Regions from separate parts of the Pseudarthrobacter sp. PvP004 genome, predicted to be linked through region 2. Evidence: riboswitches for the same ligand, from Rfam matches in the RefSeq annotation. Region 2 holds a riboswitch; each other region holds the start of a gene.

Region 1 (2,186 bases), 4.0 Mb from region 2:
AACACGGGCGCCGGATGACAGGCCTTGGCCTGACCGCGTAGCGGCTAAGACCGCTTGAATTCGGCGGGAAACTACACGGTGTCCAGTGCTTGCAGCAGCGACTTGGCTGCCGCCGTCGGGTCCGTTGCCTCGGTGATGGCACGGACCACGACGATCCGGCTGGCTCCCGCTTCCACTACCTGTTCAACGTTGCTGAGGTCGATGCCACCAATGGCGAACCAAGGAAGTGTCACAGCATTGCCCGAACGCTTTTCCGCTTCTGCGGCATATGTGACCAAGTCCAGCCCCACCGCCGAGCGGCCGGGTTTGGTAGGCGTTGCCCAGACCGGACCCACGCAGAAATAGTCCAGTCCCAGGGGGCCCTGGGAGGTGGCGACTGCCGCATCGATTTGTTCCTGTGTGTGGGTGGAAAGACCGATGCCGGTCACGTTCGGCAAGAGGGTTCGCGCTGCCGTCAGGGGCAGGTCCTTTTGACCGATGTGGAATACAGGAGACCCGGAAATACTGGCAACATCGGCCCGGTCGTTGACAGCCCAAAGCCGTCCGTGCCGTTGTGCGACGCTCCGCAAAACGGCCAGCAATTCAAGCTCCTCGGCAGCTTCCAGAGTCTTGTCGCGGAGCTGGATGATGTCAACGCCTCCAGCGAATGCGGCGTCCACAAAGTCTTCGAAATCGCCCTGCCGTTGACGGGCATCAGTGCACAGATAGAGGCGGGCGGAGGCGAGGGCGTCAGGCTGGGTCATGGAAACCAGAGTAGTTCCTCTAAACTGGGCACGTACTGCGGGAGCCGCGACATTCGTCATATGACTGTCCGGCTGAGAGGGCTTCAGCGCCGACCGCTTGACCTGATCCGGCTAGTACCGGCGTAGGGAAGGAAACGAATGGCAGGTCCCCGCCATACCCCCATCCAGGCAGACGTGGCCGTCATTGGCGGCGGCATCATAGGCCTTGGCATCGCTCATGAAGCCCGGCGACTTGGCCGTTCAGTGGCGCTGATCGATCCCGTCCCGGCCTCGGGTGCAACGTTCGCCGCCGCCGGAATGCTTGCACCCGTCAGCGAACTGCATTATCAGGAGGGAGACCTCCTGGAATTGATGGTCGAATCTTCGCGGCTGTGGCCTTCCTTCGTGGACGGACTGCACGTGGGTGGAGAGGGCAGCGGATACCGCACGACGCCGACCCTCGCCGTGGGTGCCGACGCAGCCGACCGCAGGGCGCTCGCAGACCTGAGGTCCGTGCAGCTCGCAGCTGGATTGGGAGTTGAACCTCTGGCCCTGCGGGACGCGAGGCAACGCGAGCCGCTCCTCAGCCCACAGATTTCCTGCGCTTTCGATATTCCCGCCGACCACCAAGTGGATCCGCGAAAGCTCGCCGCATGCCTCCTGGCTGGATTAGCAAACCATTCACCTGACGACGGTTCCTGGGTGTCCGGGGCCGATGACGGATTCGCCGTTCCTTCCCCGGCACGCGGTGTGCTGAGGGATGACGGGCGGGTCACCGGAGTGGAACTCGAATCCGGAGTCGTGGTCCGCGCCGCGGAGACCGTGGTGGCCAACGGGCTGGGGGCATCCCAACTGTCGGGGCTCCCTGAGGGACTGAACCTTCCGGTGAGGCCGGTCTATGGCGACATCCTCCGGCTTCGCGTCCCCGACAACCTCCGGCCCTTGGTCACGTCCACTGTTCGGGGGATGGTTCGAGGCGTTCCCGTCTACATAGTTCCCCGGGATGACGGAACCGTGGTGATTGGGGCGACGCAACGCGAAGACGGATTGTCAGCGTCTTCCAACGCGGTCTCTGCCGGCGGCGTCTACCAGCTGCTGAGGGATGCCCAAGCCCTGGTCCCCGCAGTTGCGGAATTGGAACTCCTTGAAGCAACCGCCCGCGCCCGCCCTGGAACCCCGGACAACGCCCCCCTGCTCGGACGGGTCAGCGGTCCCCACGGCGACACTGACGGCCTGGTGATCGCCACAGGTTTCTTCCGCCACGGTGTGCTCCTGACTCCCGTGGCCGCCAGAATCGTGGGCGAACTCATCAGCGGCACAACGGACCCTCGATGGACTCCGTTCCTGCCTGATCGCTTCGCGGGCAACGCTTCAGTTCCCCAAGTTCTTACACCAGCCGCACACGCTCCCACCAAGGAAACAGCATGAACATCAAACTCAACGGAACCGATCACGCAGTCTCCG
Region 2 (2,186 bases):
GGATGGCGGCAGCGAGTACCGTCCCGGCGTTCTTCGCTGCTGCTCCCGGATCCGCGCTCAGGGAGCTCTGGTTCCAGTCGGCTGCGTGGCGTTGAAGCAGCTCCGCCGGGTAGTCCCACCCGCTCTGATCGGCGGCATCGACGCGTCCGCCAGGGAAGACCACCATTCCGGCGGCAAAGTCCATGGTGCTCACCCTGTGTTGGACGAAGGCTTCGAGGCCGTCCGAGGCGTCGCGGAGCAGGATGACGCTCGCTGCCAGGCGGGGTTCCGCCACGGCGTTGGTGTCTGTAAGTCCCGAGCCGGAGATGTCCGTCATGAAATGTGCCCCTTTGCCGCGGTGAAGTCTGCTGATTCATTCTCTCAGGTCCTGTTGTGGGGCCTGGTGTGCAGGGAATGGCGTGCGGGAAAGGTGCAGAGCGGGCCTCGCAACGCACCCCCGTCTCGTTGTTAGGCCTGGTGTGCAGGGAATGGCGTGGGGGAGGGGTGTAGAGCGGGCCTCGCAACGCACCCCCGTCTCGTTGTTAGGCCTGGTGTGCAGGGAATGGCGTGGGGGAGGGGTGTAGAGCGGGCCTCGCAACGCACCCCCGTCTCGTTGTTAGGCCTGGTGTGCAGGGAATGGCGTGCGGGAAAGGTGTAGAGCGGGCCTCGCAACGCGCTTGGCAGCGGGCACCTCAAGGACGGGAAGGCGATTGTGACTGGACCGCAGCGCCCGCCACGGACTCAGGTGTAAACTGAACCAGCCCATCAGGGCAGATTTGATAACGACAGGGGAGCGCCGCCGTCGGACTCTGCAGAGATGCAGGAGACGCGAGGGCGCTGAGAGTGCGGACAGCCGCAGACCCTCGAACCTGATCCGGTTAGTACCGGCGCAAGGGAGTCGAGCTTCTCAGAGTGTCCGGATGCGGACGGCGCGAGCCGGACCCGGGATCCGGGGAGCACTTTCCCCTCCTGTAACCTCAGGAGGCAGAAAATGACCACGGTAAACGTGAAGAAGGCCAGTTATAACTGGCGCGTTGTAGACATCGTTGTGGCGGCTCTTATCGCCATCGCCGGCGGCGTGATCTTCTGGGCATGGTCCCAGGGCGCGGCACTGGTATCCATCCCCATGAACGCGACGTATCCGCCGCTCACAGGCTTGATTGCCGGTGGCTGGATGATTCCCGCGGTCCTGGGAATGCTCATTATCCGCAAGCCCGGTGCTGCGCTGTTCTGCGAAGCCGTCGCCGCCACCGGTGAGCTCATCATGGGCTCGCAGTACGGCACCACGGTGCTGATATCCGGCGTTTTGCAGGGCCTGGGCGCCGAGCTCATCTTCGCCGCCTTCAGGTACAAGAAGTTCAACCTGCCCACCGCGCTCCTTGCGGGCGCCGGCGCGGGCCTCTTCTGCGGCCTGAACGACTCCTTCCTGCCATGGGGTTGGAACATCGCCTACGAGGCCATCGACAAGCTGGCCTACATCACCTTCACCACGATCTCCGGTGCCATCATCGCCGGCGCCCTCTCCTGGGTTGCGACGCGCGGCCTCGCCAAGACCGGGGTGCTGAGCTCCTTCGCCTCGCGCAAGGCCGCTTCGGAGCCAGTCTTCAACTGATGTCCGCCACGCAAAGCGGCACGGTCCGGCCTGCCGCCATCTCCGCCGAGGGCTGGGGATGGCGGCATGCCGGCCGGGCCCAGCCTGCCATTCAAGGCCTGGACCTTCGGATCGAACCGGGGGAACGGGTTCTGCTGCTGGGCCCTTCGGGCGCCGGCAAGTCGACCCTCCTGCACGCCCTCGCCGGGGTGCTGGGGGATGAGGAAGACGACTCGGATGAGACCGGCTCCCTGCTGATCGACGGCGTCGCGCCCCGCGAGCAGCGTGGCCGTGCCGGACTGATGCAGCAGGATCCGGAAACGCAGGTGGTCTTGTCGCGGGTTGGCGACGACGTCGCCTTCGGCGCGGAGAACCTTGCAGTTCCGCGGGACGAAATCTGGTCCCGCGTCCATGAAGCGCTCGACGACGTCGGGTTGCGTACCGCCGCGGGTGGCGGCCTGGCGTTGGATCACCCGACGGCGGCACTCTCCGGGGGCCAGAAGCAGCGCCTCGCGCTTGCGGGCATTTTGGCCATGCGCCCCGGCCTGATCCTTCTGGACGAACCAACAGCCAACCTGGACCCGGCAGGTGTGCTGGAGGTCCGGGATGCTGTTGG
Region 3 (2,186 bases), 3.6 Mb from region 2:
GCGTATCCAGCTCGGCGAACTGCGCGGCGTCGTTCGCGTCGGCGATGGAACCGGGGCGGAGCCCGTCACCCAAGGAAAACGCGATATCGTATTTGGCGAAGATTTCGCACAACTCGTCAAAATGCGTGTACAGGAAGTTCTCTTGGTGGTGCGCCAAGCACCAGCCGGCCATGATCGAACCGCCGCGGGACACGATGCCCGTGACCCGGTTGGCGGTCAACGGCACGTACCTCAGCAGAACGCCCGCGTGGATGGTCATGTAGTCCACGCCCTGCTCGCATTGCTCGATCACGGTATCGCGGAAGATTTCCCACGTCAGCTTGTTGGCCTCGCCGTTCACTTTTTCCAGCGCCTGGTAGATAGGGACTGTTCCGATCGGAACGGGGGAGTTGCGGATGATCCATTCGCGCGTCGTGTGGATGTCATCTCCCGTAGAGAGGTCCATCACTGTGTCAGCGCCCCACTGGGCTGCCCACTGCAGCTTGTCCACCTCCTCGGCGATGGAGCTGGTGACTGCAGAGTTTCCGATGTTGGCGTTGATCTTCACCAAGAAAGCCTTGCCAATGATCATCGGCTCGGATTCGGGGTGGTTGATGTTGTTCGGGATAATCGCTCTTCCCGCGGCAACTTCGCTGCGGACAAGGTCAACATCGCAGTTTTCCCGTAACGCGACGAACTGCATTTCAGGAGTCACAACTCCCTGCTTCGCGTAGTGCATCTGCGTGACGGTCCTACCCTCGACGGCGCGGCGCGGCACAGGTTGCGCGCCCTTCCACTCCGCTGACGCTGCTCCACGCCGAACCGCGGACTTGCCGTCGTCGAGTAGGTTTCGTTCCCGACCAGAATAGGCCTCCGTGTCTCCGCGGGCTTCGATCCACGGTGCACGGAACGGCTCCAACCCCACCACCGGATCGCTGCCCGGGCCTGCTGTTCGGTACACCTGCAAAGGGGGATTGGCTTGCCCGTTGGGGGAGGGCTCCAAAGCGATCTCCGTGACGGGGACACGTATGCCGTTGTCGCGGTCTTCCAGCCACGCCAACGAGTGGGACTTCAACGATTGCGTGACGGGCTCAGGAGCGTTTTCGCTTGCGTTGATCTGGTTTTGGCCTGCGTTGATCTGATTTTGAACAGGGCTGTGCTGTGTTTCTGCGGTGCTCAAGGGAATACTCACTTCCTTCGCCGGCATTACCCGGACAGGTTCAACGGTCGCAGACTGCATCAGTCCGATCTCAGCCCCTGCAAGGGCTCCCGTGTGGTCGTAGACGAAGCTACCACAGCTCCCGGCGGGCTCCCAGTCACATGAGTACAGCAGGCTCTGGTTAGCCACCGCAGCTACGCTTTTGCCATGGCCAACATCATCGAATTCAGTGGACCCGTGCTCGTCTCGGCGGACGAAGAGCGCCGCGGGCTGTGGTCCATCGACGGCAAACTGACGTTTGAACGTCCCCTTGCCTCGCCGGACAAGGTATTGGATGGCTGGGTCCTGCCGGGTTTTGTTGACGCACACTGCCATATCGGACTCGGCGTTGGAGGAGCGGTTGACGAGCAGGCCACGCTTGCCCAGGCACAAGCAGACCTCGTCGCCGGGACGCTGCTGATCCGCGATTGCGGATCGCCCTCAGACACCCGCTGGGTACAGCAGCGATCGGACTTGCCCCGGTTGATCCGGTCAGGCCGGCATATCGCGCGGAGCCGACGTTACCTCCGCGGGTTGGGCCACGAGATTGAGCCCGGCGACCTCGTGGAGACCGTCCGAAAGGAAGCCCGCGACGGCGACGGCTGGGTAAAGCTGGTGGGTGACTGGATCGATCGCGGCGTTGGCGATCTCGCTGCCTCTTTCCCGGCGAAGATCGTGAGGGACGCCATTTCGGCCGCGCATGATGAAGGTGCCAGGGTCACGGCTCACTGTTTCGCCGAGGACACCATCGACGACATGCTCGATGCCAATATCGACTGCATAGAGCACGCCACCGGTCTCCTGCCGCGACACCTTCCCCGCTTGGTGGAACAGTCAGTGCCGATCGTTCCCACCTTGGTCAACATCGCTACTTTCCCGGATATAGCAGCCCAGGCCGGGCAGAAGTTTCCGGAGTACGCGGACCATATGACCCGTCTCTGGGAGGGGCGGCGTGAGCGTGTGCTTGAGGCCTTCGAGGCGGGTGTTTCCATCTATGCAGGCACCGACG
Region 4 (2,186 bases), 3.5 Mb from region 2:
TTGCCGCCGAGCACCACCGCCCGCACGCCGAGGCACAGCAGCCTGCAGCGCGGACGGAACGCAAGCGCCGCCGCGGCAAGGGTGGGGGACAGGCCATCGCCGAAGCCCCCGCGCAGGTCCATACGACGACGTCCGCCCCGGCTGCACCTTCGGCTCCGGTCGAAGCGCAGGATCCCGCCCGGCAAGCCAAGGCTGAGGCAACCCGGGCTGCCCTGGCGACGATTGCCGCTGCAGCGCACGCCGCCCACCTGCACGACGACGAAGTTCACCGCGCAGAGGAGCAGGCAAGGGCGGCGGGCCACGAGCCGGCCGTTAGCCCCGCATCCGGTACCGCCGCCAGCGGCGAAGCCGGAGCAACTGCCCGCGAAGCAGAAAAAAGGGAAGCAGCAGTCCAGGAAGCAAGGTCTACTCCGGTCCTGCGTTTCGGCGGCGAAGAAGTAGCACTGCCGTTCGTTGAGCACCACGAGGAACCGCAGGCCGCCAAGCCTGCCATGAGCCTGGACCTCCTGGCCGAGGCGTTCTCGCACCTCGGCGCTGCTCCGGCACCTGCGGAAGAAGCCGCGCCGGTGGTCGTGCCGGAGCCTGCTGATGCCCCGAAGGCTGATGTGCCGGCCCGTGCCGAAAAAGCTCCCGAGGCTGTTCAGGCTTCGAGTAGTCGTCGTGGCCGCCGCAACCGGAGTGCCAGCCGGGCCCAAGGCGCGGCCAATGAAACCAGCGTCGAGCACCATGAGGTGACGGCCTCGGCCCCCCGAGGCTCGGCCCATGAGGCCAAGGTGCCCGCGGAACAAGCCAAGAAGGCATCAACCGACGAGCCCATCATCCTCGGAGTTGGAGTTCCTGCCTCCGAGCTCTAAATCCGGACAGCACCAGCTGAGAGGGCCCTGCACAATCTGCCAACGGCGGGCTGTGCAGGGCCTTTCTTGTCCGCGCAGGCCACGCATTCCATGCATCCGTGGTCACATCCCGGTCGCGACGTGGTCCGGTTCCCGCGCCACGTCGCTTCCCGGCTAGGCTTGGGGACTGACACGGGGTGCCGGGCGTTGGGCCAGGCTGAGATCCAGACCCGTTGAACCTGTCCGGTTAGCACCGGCGAAGGGATGTCCTCATGACTGCATCACCATATTCAGCTGTGTACCCACTCGACGCTCCGAACCCGGGCCGGGCAACCCCACGCGTACTGAGTATTGCCGGCTCGGACCCTTCCGGCGGCGCGGGAATTCAGGCGGACCTGAAGAGCATCGCAGCACTCGGCGGTTACGGAATGGCTGCCATCACGGCTCTCACCGCACAAAACACCATGGGGGTCATCGCCGTCCATGTCCCTCCCGCGCAGTTCCTCCGACAGCAACTGGACGCCATCAGCAGCGACATCACCATTGATGCCGTCAAGATCGGAATGCTCGGCGATGCGGCCGTCATAGACGAGGTCCGCGGCTGGATCGAAGAGGTGCGTCCCGCCGTCGTGGTCCTGGACCCGGTGATGGTGGCCACCAGTGGCGACCGGCTCCTGCGCGAGTCAGCGGAGAAGGCTTTGCGTTCGCTGCTGCCTCTGGCCGACCTGATCACCCCGAACCTTCCGGAACTTGCCATGTTGCTGGGGGAGCCGGAGGCAACAGAATGGGAATCGGCGCTGGACCAAGGCAAACGGCTGGCAGCGGAGTACGGAAACACGGTCCTGGTCAAGGGTGGCCACCTGCCTGGTCCGGTATGTCCTGATGCACTGGTGAACACCAGTGGGATGCTGTCACGGGACGTGATCGAGATAACAGGTCCCCGGGTCGAAACGCGGAACAGCCACGGAACCGGGTGCTCCTTGTCGTCCGCCTTGGCTACAGTCCAGGCACGCACGGGTGACTGGGAAGTTTCACTGCAGGAAGCGAAGTCTTGGTTACTGGGGGCTTTGACAACCTCTGAGGCCCTCGAGGTGGGGCAGGGGAACGGGCCCGTGCATCACTTCCACCACCTCCAGCAGGCATCCAAGCCGGGCGCCTTCGCTGCGACCTTGTGGAAGGAAGCCGGTCCAGAGCTCGAATCCATTTACGGGCTTCCGTTCATTCAAGGACTTCAATCGGGCGAACTCCCGGAACGTGACTTCAACTACTACCTCGCCCAAGATGCGATCTACCTCAATGGGTACTCCAGGGTGTTGGCGCGTGCGGGGGCCCTGGCCCCCACGGAGGAAGAGC

Evidence for each region. A riboswitch is a leader RNA that binds a small molecule or an ion and turns the genes downstream of it on or off. The one in region 2 is predicted to bind thiamine pyrophosphate.
Region 1: it holds a riboswitch for thiamine pyrophosphate, as region 2 does, so the genes downstream of both, thiO (glycine oxidase ThiO) here and J3A64_RS20970 (ECF transporter S component) in region 2, are expected to answer to the same signal.
Region 3: it holds a riboswitch for thiamine pyrophosphate, as region 2 does, so the genes downstream of both, thiC (phosphomethylpyrimidine synthase ThiC) here and J3A64_RS20970 (ECF transporter S component) in region 2, are expected to answer to the same signal.
Region 4: it holds a riboswitch for thiamine pyrophosphate, as region 2 does, so the genes downstream of both, thiD (bifunctional hydroxymethylpyrimidine kinase/phosphomethylpyrimidine kinase) here and J3A64_RS20970 (ECF transporter S component) in region 2, are expected to answer to the same signal.

The regions. Positions count from the first base shown of each region.
Region 1 is NZ_JAGINL010000001.1:630,732-632,917, forward strand. Features, by position in the region: gene J3A64_RS02885 (ferritin-like fold-containing protein) at 1-41, shown strand, start outside; gene thiE (thiamine phosphate synthase) at 72-743, opposite strand; TPP riboswitch at 771-889, shown strand; gene thiO (glycine oxidase ThiO) at 882-2,150, shown strand; gene thiS (sulfur carrier protein ThiS) at 2,147-2,186, shown strand, end outside.
Region 2 is NZ_JAGINL010000001.1:4,591,059-4,593,244, forward strand. Features, by position in the region: gene J3A64_RS20965 (NUDIX hydrolase) at 1-316, opposite strand, end outside; TPP riboswitch at 757-893, shown strand; gene J3A64_RS20970 (ECF transporter S component) at 971-1,591, shown strand; gene J3A64_RS20975 (ABC transporter ATP-binding protein) at 1,591-2,186, shown strand, end outside.
Region 3 is NZ_JAGINL010000001.1:984,311-986,496, forward strand. Features, by position in the region: gene thiC (phosphomethylpyrimidine synthase ThiC) at 1-1,159, opposite strand, end outside; TPP riboswitch at 1,155-1,262, opposite strand; gene J3A64_RS04450 (amidohydrolase family protein) at 1,346-2,186, shown strand, end outside.
Region 4 is NZ_JAGINL010000001.1:1,070,989-1,073,174, forward strand. Features, by position in the region: gene J3A64_RS04885 (ribonuclease E/G) at 1-854, shown strand, start outside; TPP riboswitch at 1,017-1,115, shown strand; gene thiD (bifunctional hydroxymethylpyrimidine kinase/phosphomethylpyrimidine kinase) at 1,106-2,186, shown strand, end outside.